Regions from separate parts of the Paenibacillus sp. NPDC058177 genome, predicted to be linked through region 2. Evidence: predicted binding sites of a transcription regulator. Region 2 holds the regulator's gene; the other holds the start of a gene.

Region 1 (7,790 bases), on a different contig from region 2:
CTGAAACAAAAATTCATGGATATCCGTAAACGGGTCTACAAGTTCCCTAAACTGGGTAACAAAGCTAAATTCGTTGCCATTCCTACCACTTCGGGTACGGGTTCGGAAGTTACTTCTTTCGCGGTTATCACGGATAAAACAACTGAAAAACACACCAAATATCCTTTGGCTGACTATGAGCTCACACCTGATGTAGCTATCATTGATCCAGAGTTCGTATACAGCTTGCCAAAAACTGCTGTTGCTGATACAGGTATGGACGTTTTGACCCATGCGATTGAAGCCTATGTGTCGGTTATGGCTAGTGACTACTCCGATGGTCTGGCCATCAAAGCTATCCAGCTCGTATTCCAATACCTGGAGAAATCGGCACTGGAAGCTGATCCACTGGCCCGTGAGAAAATGCACAATGCTTCCACGCTTGCTGGTATGGCGTTTGCCAACGCGTTCCTGGGCATTAACCACAGCTTGGCGCACAAATGGGGCGGTCAATATCACACGGCTCATGGTCGCACCAATGCGATTCTTATGCCACACGTTATCCGCTACAATGCCAAGAAACCAACGAAGTTTGCTTCGTTCCCTAAATATTCGCACTTCGTTGCTGATGAGCGCTATGCAGAAATCGCCCGTATTTTGGGACTGCCAGCTCGTACCACTGAAGAAGGGGTTACCAGCTTGATCAATGCTATCCGCGACATGAACAAAAAGCTGGGTATTGAGGAGTCGTTCCAACAGCTGGGCTTTGATCCTAAGGATTTCGAATCGCGTGTTGACTATCTGGCTGACCGTGCATTCGAAGACCAATGTACAACTGCCAATCCAAAAATGCCGCTTGTCAGCGAGCTTGCAGACGTATACCGCAATGCTTTCTACGGAAAATTTGACAACTAATACCAAGGGTTTAAGCTAAGAATTCTGTTCCTTGAGAAACTGGATGCTAGTGACAAATATCACCGAAAAGGTGATATTTGTCACAGTCCTTTTTCAGAAAATAAACTAAAATATTTATATAAACAAACAACGATCCCAGTTGTAAAATCACTTTTGTGAATTTTATAACAACCATTAGATGGGGTCGCGAGACACGGGATTAACCTTCAAGCCCGCGATCTCTACAATACTATAAATATAGATGGAGGGATTTAGCATGTCGGTGATTGAAAAAGATGTACAAGAAGTGAAGTCGGGTTGGCGCGGTTTTACAAAAGGTAAATGGTCCAGAAAAGTTAACGTGAATGACTTTATTGAGAAGAATATTACCCCTTACCTGGGCAAGGAAGATTTCCTCGCCGGAGCTACTGAGAATACCAAAGAGCTGTGGAAAATTGTTTCTGAAATGACTAAACGGGAAATTGCCAACGGCGGTGTGCTTGATGTAGATGTGAACACTGTATCTACGATCGTCTCGCACAATCCTGGTTACATTGACAAAGACAAGGAGCAAATTGTCGGCGTTCAGACAGACGCGCCTTTCAAACGTTCCATCCAACCGTTCGGTGGTATTAAAATGATGATCGATGCCTGCAACGCATACGGATTTGAACTTCCGCAAGGCATTGTCGACATGTTCACGAACATTCGCAAAACGCATAACCAAGGCGTATTTGATGCATATACAGATGAAATGAGAGCAGCGCGCAGAGCGGGTATCATTACCGGTCTTCCTGATGCTTACGGCCGTGGCCGGATCATTGGTGACTATCGCCGCGTAGCGCTTTACGGAATTGATTTCTTGGTCAACGAAAAGAAACAAGATCTCAAGAATCTTGAAGTAGATGCCATGAGCGAATCCGTAATTCGTCTTCGGGAAGAGGTCTCCGAACAGATCCGCGCACTGGGTGAACTGAAGAAGATGGCAGCTATGCACGGCTTTGATATCTCCAAGCCAGCTAACACTGCCAAAGAAGCTTTCCAATGGGTGTACTTCGGATATCTTGCAGCAATCAAAGAACAAAACGGTGCGGCAATGTCCCTTGGACGCGTATCCTCTTTCCTTGATATCTATGTTGAGCGCGATATCGCAGAAGGTATTTTGACCGAAGAACAAGCACAAGAGTTAACAGACCATTTTGTAATGAAATTGCGTATCGTTAAATTCCTGCGCACACCTGACTATAATGAACTGTTCAGTGGTGACCCTACCTGGGTTACAGAATCCATTGGCGGTATGTCCGTAGATGGTACAACACGCGTTACTAAGAACAGCTTCCGTTTCCTGCACACCCTGTACAACCTGGGACCTGCACCGGAACCGAACTTGACTGTACTGTGGTCCGAGAAATTGCCTGAAGGCTTCAAGAAATATTGTGCCAAGGTATCCATCGAGACCAGTTCCATTCAATACGAGAATGATGATCTGATGCGTCCGATCTATGGCGATGACTACGGTATTGCATGTTGTGTATCTGCAATGCGCATTGGTAAACAAATGCAATTCTTCGGCGCACGTGCCAACCTGGCAAAAGCACTGTTGTATGCTATCAATGGTGGTGTTGATGAAAAATCCGGCGTGCAAGTTGGACCTGAGCTTCCGCGCATCACTTCCGATGTTCTTGATTATGAAGAAGTAATGAAACGTTTCAAACCAATGATGGAGTGGCTGGCTAAGCTGTACATGAACACGCTGAACGTCATTCACTACATGCACGATAAATATTCCTACGAGCGTATTGAAATGGCTTTGCATGACCGCGATATTCTGCGGACCATGGCTTGTGGTATCGCCGGTTTGTCTGTTGCAGCCGACTCCCTGAGCGCCATCAAATATGCCAAGGTTAGACCGGTACGTAACGAACAAGGTATTGCCATTGATTTTGAAATCGAAGGTGAATTCCCTTGCTACGGTAACAATGACGATGCCGTAGACAGCATCGCGGTAGATTTGGTTGAATCCTTCATGACAATGATTCGCAAAAACACAACTTACCGTGATTCCTTGCCGACACAATCGGTACTGACCATCACTTCTAACGTTGTGTATGGTAAGAAGACAGGTACTACACCTGACGGACGTAAAAAAGGCGAGCCATTCGCACCGGGTGCTAACCCAATGCACGGCCGTGATAAGAAGGGCGCCCTGGCATCCCTGAGCTCTGTTGCCAAACTGCCTTACGAGGATAGCCTGGACGGAATCTCCAACACCTTCTCCATCGTGCCTAAGGCATTGGGTAAGGAAGAAGAAGGCCGTAAATCCAACCTGGTATCCATGCTTGACGGATACTTCGGCAGCAAGGGTCACCACCTGAACGTCAACGTGTTCGCCCGCGAACAGTTGATGGATGCTATGGAACATCCAGAGAACTACCCACAATTGACCATTCGTGTATCCGGCTATGCAGTTAACTTCATCAAGCTGACCCGCGAACAACAATTGGATGTAATCAACCGTACGTTCCATGGTTCGATGTAAGACGATAACGAAATTGCTTTGGCTTTAGCTATATCATTATGATACTCGCAAGGAGATGCCGCCCTTGTCACAAGGGCGGTAAAATCTTGTTCTCAATTGGTTAAAATTTTAAATTTCGGGACCGCGATTTTAGGTGACAACAGTCTTTAAGGACAGGGACCTTCTTCGGAAGGAGAGGCTGTGGTCAGTCGTGGAGAAAGGATGACTCCTAATGATTAAAGGTCGCATACACTCCTTGGAAACCTTTGGAACCGTTGACGGGCCTGGCATTCGATTTGTTTTGTTCATGCAAGGCTGTCTGTTGAAATGCCAATATTGTCATAATCCAGATACATGGGCATTGGATGAGGGCAAGGAAATGAGCCTGGAAGAGGTTCTGGCTGAGATAGAGCCTTACTTGAACTATTACCGTACGTCCGGAGGTGGCTTGACCGTATCCGGCGGAGAGCCAACGCTGCAGGCCCATTTCGTAAAGCAACTGTTCACGGAAGTGAAGAAACGCTGGAATCTGCACACCACACTGGATAGCAATGGCTACAATGAAGGTGATAAGATTAATGATCTGCTGGATGTGACAGATCTGGTGATGCTGGATCTTAAGCATATCGATGACGAAGCCCACATCAAGCTAACGGGCAAATCCAATGAGCGGACACTGAAGCTCGCACGCTGGTTGTCAGATCATGATCGCAAAATGTGGATCCGGCACGTCTATGTTCCTGGCATTCATGACCGGGAAGAGGATCTGTTGAATCTTGGTCGCTTCATCGGCAGCCTGAATGGGGTAGAGAAGTTCGAGATCCTGCCATACCACCAGATGGGCGTATACAAGTGGGAAATGTTAGGCAAGGCTTACGAGCTTGAGGGTGTTCCCAGCCCAACTGAAGAGGAAGTACAGCGGGCTTACAGACTGGTTGAAGAAGGTCGCAAGCAAGTCGAACTGGTATAATATCTTGTCATAAGAACATAAGAAGCCGTCCCAAAATAGCTGCTGCTAAAGGGGCGGCTTCTGTTATGATATAAGAATAATCCGCTTACAAATTGATTAGAAAAGAATCGTTTGTTTTGATTTATGTTAAAATACATAACATAATAACGGTTCATCATACATAAATGCACTTATTCTTCATTGTTTTTAGATGGTTTTTGATTTTAAAATTAGCCTTTACAAAGTTATATGTTATAAATACTAACGTTAAAAGTTAAAAAATAACAATGATTTCGCTTACATTAGACAATTTTATCCCTACTGTAGATGAATCTTAACCTTACGTTAACAATCACCTTTTTTTATAATAGAAACTGTAAACGAAATCATTAAATAGGGAGGGTCACAAAAATGAAAAAAAGTATGACTTTGCTGTTGTCCCTGATTTTCGTAAGCTCTGCGCTGCTTGCCGGTTGTGGAGGAAATAACAACACTAGCACTACCAATGGTGAGGGCAACAAAACTGGAACGAACACGGTGGAAGCTACAAACGCACCTGCTACTGAGGAACCGGTAAGTGAGGAGCCGTTCGAAATGACGATCCGTCACACCCAAGTAGGGGCAGACAAACAAAAACGTTTGGCTATTTTGGAGGATGTAGTTAAGAAGGTAGAAGGGGATGTTCCTGGTTTAACCTTTAAGCTGGACGGCGTTGAATCAGACGTGAACCGCAAAGAAAAACTTCGTGGTGAAATGGCGGCAGGCAATCCACCGCAGGTATTCGATCTGTTCGGTAGCCCTGACTCCAAGATTTATGCAAAAGAAAACAAGCTTCTTGATCTGACGCCTATTCTGGAAGAATTGGGCATCAAAGATAAGTTCTCCAACCTTGATCCGTTTACTTATGAAGGAAAGATCTACGGATTGCCAATCGGCGGTTCCGGTGAAGGATTCTTCTATAACAAAGAGTACTACAACAGCAAGGGCTGGAAGGCCCCTACGACTTTTGCCGAGCTGGAACAACAACTGGCAGATATCAAAGCTGACGGCAAAGTGCCATTGGCTGCTGCCTCCAAAGCAGGTTGGGTACCGTTGATGTTGGCTAACCACTTGTGGTCCCGTTATGCTGGACCGGAAGTTACTGCTAAGTTCGCTACTGGCGAAGCTAAATGGACAGATCCGCAAGTCGTTGCCGGCTTTGCTAAGTACAAAGACTGGGTAGACAAAGGTTACTTCAAAAAAGGCGAACTGGGCTTCGAATATGCTGAATATACAACACAATTCACAAGTGGTGAAGCCATCCTGTTGTATGACGGAACATGGAAATCTTCCGTATTTAAACCAGGTCAATCTGGTGAAGGCCTGATCGGCAAAGTTGGATTCTTCAATATTCCTCCGGTTGAGGGCGGCGCGGGTGACCAAACAGCTCTGATGCGCGATGTGAACAATGGTTACGGCTTCTCTGCAGCAGTAGCTAATGATCCTCGTCAGTTGGCTGCAGTGAAGTCCTTTATCAAGAATCTGTTTAATGAAGAAATGCAGCTTCGCGGACTTGTAGAAGATGGTGTGCTGCCTGCAATGAAGATTGACCAAAACGTATTGAATGAGAATATTACAGATGATCTGATGAGCGAGATCGTAGCTGTACTGAACAACTCCCAATCCTCATTCCCAGCCTTTGACTCTCTTGTGCAAGCGGATGTAACGACCGAGATCAGTAACATTCAAATTCAAAAGCTGATCGGCGGACAAACCACACCTGAGAAGATGGGCGAAGCGCTGCAAAAGGTTCAGGAAGAAGCCAACGCAGCAGTGGAATAAGAAGCAGGAAACTGAATGTACCCTGGCGCTTGTTCCAGGGTACATTTTTTAAAATACTTCCTTAAATCGTTCTCTGATGTCTAAGCAATTGGAGGTAGCCATGAATAAAGCATTGAGAAACCCTGTGGTTTTTACGCTGTTTGTTGTTCCTGCTTTAATTCTGTTCCTGATGTTCTTCATTTATCCGATCTTCAGTTCCATCTATTACAGCTTTACCAGTTGGAATGGTGTATCAGCGACGGTGAAATACACTGGGTTTAGTAATTATACGAAGGCTTTTGGGGATGAAAGATTCTGGATTTCGGTGAAAAACAACGGATGGTTCATTCTGTTCTCCGTGTTTATCCAAGTTCCTTTGATCGTGATCTTCTCTCTTTTGATCGCAAATGTCAAAAAGCTGAAGGGTCTGTATAAGACAGCAGTATTTATGCCATCGATTATGTCAACGGCTGTTATCGGCATCCTGTGGGGCTTTATCTACGAGCCAAACATCGGACTCTTTAACAAACTGCTGAGTTTGGTCGGAATCAACCCGGTATACTGGTTGTCGGATGAGCGGTTCGCGATGCTATCCATCCTGATCACCAATGCGTGGCAGTGGACCGGATTTTATATTGTCATGGTGCTGGCGGCTATTCTGTCTATTCCAGGCGAACTGGATGAAGCTGCGGCAATTGATGGCGCGACCCGTTTCCAGCGGGCGACCCGGATTACTCTTCCTTTGATTGTCCCTATTATTTCAGTAGTCATCATGCTGTCCATCGCGGGTGCGATGAAGGCGGCGGATATCGTTATCGTCATGACGAAGGGCGGACCAGCAGGTTCCACCGAGGTTATGGCAACTTATATGATTAAATATGCGATTACCAACTTCAAGTATGGGTACGGCAATGCCATCGCTGTTCTGATCTTTGCGTTCACGCTGGTGGTTACAGTTCTTTATCAAGTGCTTATTGCCCGGCGTACAGAAAGGGTGGAATACTAATGCGCACCCTGAAAAAGAGTCTGCCCCATGTGATCCTGCTGGGTTATCTGCTGGTCATCCTGTTTCCTTTCCTGTTCGTGCTGTTCTCGTCTGTAAAGAAGGATAACAACGCGATTGCTCTCAATCCTTTTGGTATTCCGAAAGAATTTGTTTTCAATAACTATGTTGAGGCATGGGTTAACGCCAAAATAAGCACGTATTTCTTCAACAGCTTGTACATTTCTGTGTTATCATCCGTCGTATCCATCCTGCTAGCCTCGATGTTCGCGTTTGCAATCACGCGCATGCGTCAGGGCAAATGGAATACGATATTGTTCTCTTTGGTTCTGGTAGGGATGCTGATTCCGAACAACGCGCTGATGCTGCCGATCTACAACATTGTACGTAAGCTTGGCATCTTGAACACGCATTGGGCGCTGATCATCCCATATATTGCGAATGCGATTCCATTTACGATCATTATTTTGGCTGCTTTTATGCGATCTTTGCCCTCGGAGATTGAGGAAGCGGCCGTTATGGATGGCTTGAATGCCCCTGGTATCTTTGCTAGAATTATTGTACCTCTAACGGTTCCCGCTATGGTTACAGTATTCATTGTGAATTTCCTAGGAAATTGGAATGAATTCTTGCTAGCCAACTACTTC
Region 2 (7,790 bases):
TGCGTGGCGGCGGTCATACACCGATTGGTTTTGTGCCGACCATGGGTTACTTGCATGACGGACATGCCAGCTTGCTGCGCCGGGCTACGGAGATGTCCGGTACGGTGGTTATGAGTATATTTGTCAACCCGCTGCAATTTGGGCCAAATGAGGATTTCGCTTCATATCCCCGTGACGAAGCCCGGGATCTGGAGCTTGCGGAGCGTGAAGGTGCAGATATCGTATTTATCCCGTCTGTGGAAGAGATGTATCCGCGTCCTATTCGTACAGGAGTGTCCGTCTCTTCACTGACCAACGTGCTGTGTGGGGCTTCGCGCCCGGGACACTTTGACGGTGTCACTACCGTGGTCTCCAAGCTGTTTAATATGGTGCAGCCTGATTATGCCTTTTTCGGTCTGAAGGATGCTCAGCAAGTAGCCGTTCTCCGCCAAATGGTGTCTGACCTGAATATGAATGTGCAGATTGTAGCCTGTCCTATCGTTCGTGAAGCTGATGGTTTGGCGCTCAGTTCCCGCAATGTGTATCTGTCGGAGGAAGAACGACTTCAAGCACTTGTACTGTCACGTTCCCTGCGGGCGGCTCGCGAAGCTGTTGAAGAAGGATCAGCCAAGACGGCCGAGGAAATCAGACAATTACTGGCCTCGATCATTTCTTCTTCACCACTTGCGGTGATAGATTATGCGGAAATTTTGACTTTTCCAGACCTTGAGCCACTGGCTGACGATTCTATTTTGGCACAAGCAGATGGTGAGATCATTATGGCACTGGCCGTCAAATTCGGTAAAACCCGCCTGATCGACAATATTGTGTTTACTCCTAAGGAGGTAGCTGCAATTGTTTAGACATATGATGAAATCCAAAATCCACCGGGCAACAGTGACGGAAGCTAATTTGAATTATGTGGGCAGTATTACCATTGATGAAGATTTGATGGAAGCCGCAGACTTGCTGGAGAATGAAAAGGTTCAGATCGTGGACAACAACAACGGGTCTCGTCTGGAGACTTATGTCATTCCCGGTCCGCGCGGCAGCGGTGTGATTTGTCTCAATGGTGCGGCAGCCCGGCTGGTGCAGCCTGGCGATACAGTGATTATTATTTCTTATGCGATGCTTTCTCAAGAGGAGCTTCAGGGCCACAAGCCGACTGTAGTTTTTGTAGATGAGCTGAACAAGCCGGTCAAACTCGCCGATCATGAGATCCACGCGACCATCGTCTGACCGTTTCTGACGGGCATGTAATCAATGGCAGGCATGAAAGACCCTCACCTTGCGAAAAATGAAGTCAGGCAAGCTGAACTGAACTGATACCATTTTCAGTAAGGGTGGGATGAAGTCATGTTTCAACATTTATTTGCTGAAATGAACCAGATGCTACAGGAGGTCGTCACTGACTATCCTAAAGCGCAGGGTGCCCGCCGGGAAGAGCTTTTATGCAAGTACAATTTGTTACACCGAATCAGCGATCATGTCATGGATGAATGGCTGGTCTTCGCGGAGAAGCTCAGCCATTTCCGTGACAACCTGGAAGTGCCGGATGAGCCTCTGGAGCCTGCTGCTCAGCAGGAGGCGCCAGAGCTGTCCATGGAGTCCTTCGTCAGAGGTCAGGGCTATTATAAGCTGCTGATGTACCCGCAGTGTATCGAACAGTTTAAGGGCGTCGTTCAGGAGTACCCGGACAGCCTCGCCGCCCGACTGTATCTTGCCATGGCTTATCTGCAGGAAGGGGAAGGCGAAGCCGCATGGGTTCATCTGAACCATATGCTGAATCTCGTTCGGGAACGCAAGCTCAAGGCGATGATCTATAATGCTATGGGCTGTATCCGAGCTTCTCAGGAGCGCTTCCCTGAAGCGCAGGAGTTGTTCGATTTGTCTCTTCAGCATGATCCGGCCCTGCCGGAACCAACTGTGAATCTGGAAGTGTGCCGTAAGCGTGGGGGACAACTCCAGTATGGCAGCCAGCTTGTCTCGCTTTTATAACCATCAGTCTTGCCACAGAAGCGATGCCTCCACTGTTGACAGCGGGGTGCATCGCCTTTTTTCGCAACTTCTGTTATGCTGATTAAGAGTCTCAAGTGAAAGGGAATAGAACTTACAATGAAATTTGCCGTGCTTGATTTTGAAACAACGGGAACCCAATCGGTGGGTGAAATCATCCAGGTGGGTCTTGCCATTATAGAAGAAGACCGGTCCATTTCCCGGGTATATGGTTCCTTTGTCAAGCCCGGAGCGCCGATTCCTCCTTTTATTACGGGCTTGACAGGCATAACCGACAGCGACGTGGCGGATGCGCCAGAGCTGGATGAGATGATGATGGAGCTAGTGCCTTTACTGGACGATGTCGTTCTGGTAGGGCATAATGTGGCCTTTGACTTCCATTTTTTACAAAATGCATTGGATCGATGCGGATATTTGCCGTTTCAAGGCCGTATTCTGGATACGATCGATTTTCTGAAAATTTGCTTTCCTTCGCTGACGACTTATCAGCTGGGTGCCGTCAGCAGCCATTTCGGCATTACGCATGAACGGCCGCATCAGGCCGACAGCGATGCTTTGGCTACCGCGCTCGTGCTGCTCCAATGTCTGGAGGAGCTATACAGCCTGCCGCTTCTAACGATACAGCGGCTTAGCGAGTTATTCGCCGCAGAAGACAGCGATCTTGGCTGGTATTTCGACGGGCTGCTGCGGGAACGGGAGATGGAGACTTTCCAGCCGGAGAGCGATTTAACATTTTACCGGCAGCTTGCCCTCAAGGTAGGCGATTGGACAGAGCTGGAGCCTCCAAGGGATCAGCATGGTGCTAATCCACTGCATTCATTATCTTTCTCTGATTATATGGATGAGATTAGACAACGGCTCAAGGACAAGTTACCTCATTATGAAAGCCGGGAAGCGCAGGATATTATGTTTAACGAGGTTATAACCGCACTTTCCGAGGACAAGCACCTGCTGATTGAGGCAGGGACGGGAACCGGCAAGTCGCTGGGTTATCTGCTTCCGGCAATTTATCAGAGCGTTCGCAGCGAGCAAAAGGTCATGGTCAGCACTCATACCATTAATCTGCAAGACCAGCTCCGGGAGCGCGATATTCCGCTGCTGACCGAAGTTGTACCATTTCCGTTCAAGGCTGCTATCTTCAAGGGAAGAGGGCACTATTTGTGTCTGCGCAAGTTTGAACATAAAATAAATAAAAGGGACTTTACGAGTCCGAGGGAAGATGCCATCATTGCCGCGCAGATGATCGTGTGGCTGACTCAGAGTGAATCCGGGGATGACGAGGAGCTGAACCTCGGCGGACGCGGCGGGGATTTCTGGGAGACGGTAGCAAGCGACACCGATTCGTGCCTGGGCCGTGCTTGCCCTTGGTTCCGCAAGTGCTATTACCACCGGGCCAAGCATGAGGCCGGTATTGCGGACGTGGTAATTACGAACCATTCCAAGCTGTTTGCAGATGTGAAGGCTGGACATCAATTGTTGCCAGCCTATGAGCATCTGGTTATTGATGAGGCCCATCATCTGGAGGATGTAGCCGGGAAGCATCTCGGCATGCACATGAAGCATTTCACAGTGTCACATACTCTCGGTAGACTCTACAAGGACAGCCGTAACGGACAGCTTCCGGCCTTGCGTCAGATTCTGCAAACTTCCGGTAGCGAGCAGGCTTCCGAATGGAGTGTCATCATTGACAGGCTTTATCCGGACTTGCTTACGGTGAAGGAGACATGGGATGTATTAAGCGAGAGGCTGTACACTCTCCTGCCGGAGCGCAGCGATGCGGCCGCAGGGGAAGCGGGACAGCTTGTGCTTCGTCTCCAGCCGGGAAGCAAGCCGAAGGACTGGGAAGAGCTGGCGGCATTAGAGAATACAATGCACCTGAGCCTCAGCGAAGTCATCCGTAAGGGTGAGAAGATGCTGAGCGAGATGCGTGAACAGGAGGGTCAGTCCAGCTCGGACAGTCTGGTGACCGATCTTGGGGGTCTCTTTAAGGATTTGGGCGCCATTCGCGAACAGGTGCGCTTCTTTATGAATCTGAACGACGTGAATGTTGTCTATTGGCTGGAAGCCAGCACTAATTATCGCAGCAAGTCCCTGCAACTCTATGCGGTGCCTGTCGATGTCAGTGCCCAGCTTAAGGAGCTGTTCTTCGACAAGAAGAACAGCATCGTGCTGACCTCGGCCACATTGTCGGTCGATAAATCATTCCAATTCATGATTGACAATCTGGGGCTCGGAGAGGCAGCGGAGCAGGGGCGTCTGATGACCTCGCTGCTGCCTTCTCCGTTCAAGTACCGTGAACAGGCCCTGCTGGTCATTCCGCGCGACTTCCCGAGCGTTAAGGGCAGCATAGGCGATGCCCGCTTTGTGGACACGCTGGTGCAATCACTGGCGGAGGCTGCGGTAATCACACGCGGACGGATGCTGGTGCTGTTCACTTCTTACCGTATGCTGCGCCAGGTCTATGATCCCCTGAAGGAAGCTCTGGCTTCACAGGATATCAGTGTACTGGGCCAGGGAGTCGAAGGTGGAAGCCGTAGCAAGCTGATCCGCCGTTTCCAGGACAGCAACGCTTCTGTGTTGCTTGGCACAAGCAGCTTCTGGGAAGGCGTAGATATTCCGGGCGAGGCTCTAACCTGCCTGGCCATCGTCAGACTGCCGTTTCAGCCGCCGAATCATCCGCTTGCGGAGGCTAAGGCTGAGCTGCTACAGGCGCAGAAGAAGAACCCGTTCATGAAGCTCTCCGTGCCGCAGGCGGTTATCCGCTTCAAGCAGGGCTTCGGCCGTCTCGTTCGGACGGCACAAGACCGGGGGATCGTTATTGTTTATGATACCAGGGTGATTGAATCCTATTACGGTAAATATTTTCTGTATTCGCTGCCCGGTCCCAAGATGGAGCATATGAAGACCGAGCAAATGGTTCCCCGAATTGCAGAATGGCTGGAGGAAGGGGGCAAATAATGCCCCTTTCATTCCTTGTGTAATGCGTTATTTTCAACAATCGGATTAATCTATATAGAACACATTAATGATCTCCGAAGTGTAATTAACGGCATTTTTGTACCCTAATAAGTCTGAAGTTAAGGGTGAATTTAAATTAAGAGCAATAATGTACCTTAAATCTTCCGTAATACGCTTTCGGAGTGCTTTTTTGAAATATAAGATACAATAATGCCCTTATCATCCTTTTTTAGCATTTTTCAAGAAAAATAAGGTACAAAAATACTGTTAGTTGGGGAAACAGAGCCATTTTTCACTGGTTTAAGAAAGCGGATATTGGGGAAGATGGATTTGCGACTTATAGCCTTAACTTCACCAGAGTAACGCTTTGTCTTCTGTTTGAATCTTTATTTCACTTAATCTAGGAGGAGAAAACATGAAATCGGATAAAATCTCGGAGGCGGTGGTACGCAGACTTCCTGTATACCTGCGATTCCTCAACGATCTCCAAAAACGTGAAATCTCGACAGTTTCTTCTCAAGAACTTGGTCAGAAGCTGGATCTTAACCCCGCCCAGATCCGTAAGGATCTGGCTTATTTTGGCGACTTCGGCCGTAAAGGTATCGGTTATGATGTATCTTATCTCATTGAGAAGATCCGCCATATACTGAAACTGGATCAGCAAATTAACGTGGCTCTGGTAGGCGCCGGTAATCTTGGACATGCCTTGTCCAACTACAATGCTTACTTGAAGGACACGATGAAAATAACCGCTATTTTTGATTCTTATGATCCCAAGGTAGGTCAGAAAATCAACTCACTCATTGTACAACCCATGAAGGATCTGGGCAGCACTATCCGTGAGCAGGGCATCCGTATCGGCATTATTACTGTACCGGATACCGAAGCGCAGAATGTAGCTGATATCCTGGTGGAATCCGGTATTGAAGCGATTTTGAACTTTGCACCTGTAATTCTAAAAACGCCAGCGCATATCCGTGTTCATGCGGCCGACTTCACAACCGATTTGCAGAGCCTGGCTTATTATTTGCAAGATGGAAAGGAGGAGATTGGGCATGAGCAGCAGTAAGATTCTTATCCGTAACGGGAAGTTTCTTGTGCCTGGGTCTCCTCTGTCTGTGTTGAACGGCTGTATGATCATTGAGAATGATCTCATCACATACATAGGCGAAGAAGAGCCGTGCCTTGAAGAAGAGCTGCAAGTGATCGATGGCAGCCGTCTGCTGTTCATGCCTGGTCTGGTGAATACCCATGGTCATGCGGCGATGTCGCTGCTGCGCGGCTATGGTGATGACCGGACTCTTCAGGTCTGGATGCAGGAGAAAATGTGGCCAATGGAGGGCAAGTTTACCCCGGATGATATCTACTGGGGAAGCTCGTTATCCATACTTGAAATGATGAAGGGCGGCACGACGACCTTTTTGGACATGTATGACAAAATGGACCGGGTAGCTGAGATTACGGAGCAGTCCGGCATGCGAGGAGTTCTGACACGCGGCGTTATCGGTCTATGTCCGCCGGAGGTACAGGATGTGAAGCTGGCTGATGCTGTCCGGTTCGCTCGCGACTGGCATGGCAAGGCAGACGGCAGAATTACAACGATGCTGTCCCCGCATTCTCCTTATACTTGCCCGCCGGAGTTTTTCGTCAAGTTCGTACAGGCGTCCAATGACCTGGATCTGCCGCTGCATACGCATATGTCGGAGACGAAGCGGGAAGTGGAGCAGAACGTAGAGGAATACGGACTGCGCCCTGTCGAACACTTGGAGAAGCTAGGCATGTTTACACGACCATCGCTAGTCGCGCATGGTGTGCATTTGAATGACGAGGAGATCGGGATTCTGGCCCGTCACCATGTCGGGGTCTCCCATAACCCTGGGAGCAACCTGAAGCTGGCTAGCGGCATTGCCCGGGTTATCGACCTGCTGAATGCAGGTGTCACCGTATCGCTTGGCACGGATAGTGCAGCCAGCAACAACAATCTGGACTTGTTTGAAGAGATGCGTCTGGCAGCTCTTATCCATAAAGGATTCAGCGGTGATCCCACAGCTGTTCCGGCTTCAGAAGCCATGCTGATGGCTACGGAGTACGGTGCGAAGTCACTTTTCCTGGATGGTGTGGGCCGACTTGCTCCCGGCATGAAGGCTGATTTTATTGCCATTGATATCGACCAGCCGCACCTCCTGCCACATACGGATCTGCTCTCACATGCGGTATATTCTGCCAGTGCTAAAGACGTGCTCCATGTCTGGGTGAACGGAAAGCAGATTGTGAAGAACGGGGAGTGCCTAACGTTGGATGAAGAGGCTATCAGACGCAAGGCACAGGAAACTTTTGAAGGTCTGTTGAAGCGGTAGACAGGCGAGGAATAGGCATCACCGCCGCGGAACAAGTAGAAAGGAAGCTGTAACTTGAAAAAGAGGAAAAAATGGATCCTGATAGGAGTGGCAGTGTTTCTGCTCTTGCTGCTCGGCCTAATTCAGTTCTACGCCTTTATCATGAAAGACCAATGGAAAGAACGGGATGCAGCAAAGGAAGTCGCCAAGAGCCGTGCGGGCTTGACTCTAATGGAGAAGGCCCAGAAATCGGTCTGGGATGAAAACTCGGTGTATTGGGTGCTGACAGGGAAAAATGAGGCGGGTACCGAGCTCATGGTGTGGGTTCGCTTTACAACGGACGGTAAAGTTGCTGAGGGCGACAATGTGGTATTCAGCGAAGAACTGAGCAAGGGCACATCGGAGGCTAAAATCAGGTCCATCATCAGCGCACAGCTTCCGGATATTAAGATTCAAAGGCTGCTCCCGGGTGTGTATAACGGGGAATATGCCTGGCAGCTT

What was found. The regulator Rex, encoded in region 2, represses fermentation and respiration genes when NADH is low (regulators of the CRP and FNR family bind a similar motif). The targets are predictions, from matches to a motif close to TTGTGAAATATTTCACAA.
Region 1: pflB (formate C-acetyltransferase) is a predicted target of Rex. The motif match lies at 1,048-1,065, and genes of this name have one in related genera.

What each region holds. Positions count from the first base shown of each region.
Region 1 covers NZ_JBHVVB010000002.1:209,308-217,097, reverse strand. The annotation lists gene adhE (bifunctional acetaldehyde-CoA/alcohol dehydrogenase) at 1-894, shown strand, start outside; gene pflB (formate C-acetyltransferase) at 1,151-3,412, shown strand; gene pflA (pyruvate formate-lyase-activating protein) at 3,624-4,361, shown strand; gene ACFVU8_RS11055 (extracellular solute-binding protein) at 4,752-6,161, shown strand; gene ACFVU8_RS11050 (carbohydrate ABC transporter permease) at 6,262-7,146, shown strand; gene ACFVU8_RS11045 (carbohydrate ABC transporter permease) at 7,146-7,790, shown strand, end outside.
Region 2 covers NZ_JBHVVB010000001.1:19,649-27,438, forward strand. The annotation lists gene panC (pantoate--beta-alanine ligase) at 1-842, shown strand, start outside; gene panD (aspartate 1-decarboxylase) at 835-1,218, shown strand; gene ACFVU8_RS00130 (tetratricopeptide repeat protein) at 1,336-1,977, shown strand; gene dinG (ATP-dependent DNA helicase DinG) at 2,095-4,953, shown strand; gene ACFVU8_RS00140 (redox-sensing transcriptional repressor Rex) at 5,369-6,022, shown strand; gene ACFVU8_RS00145 (amidohydrolase) at 6,009-7,310, shown strand; gene ACFVU8_RS00150 (cell wall elongation regulator TseB-like domain-containing protein) at 7,365-7,790, shown strand, end outside.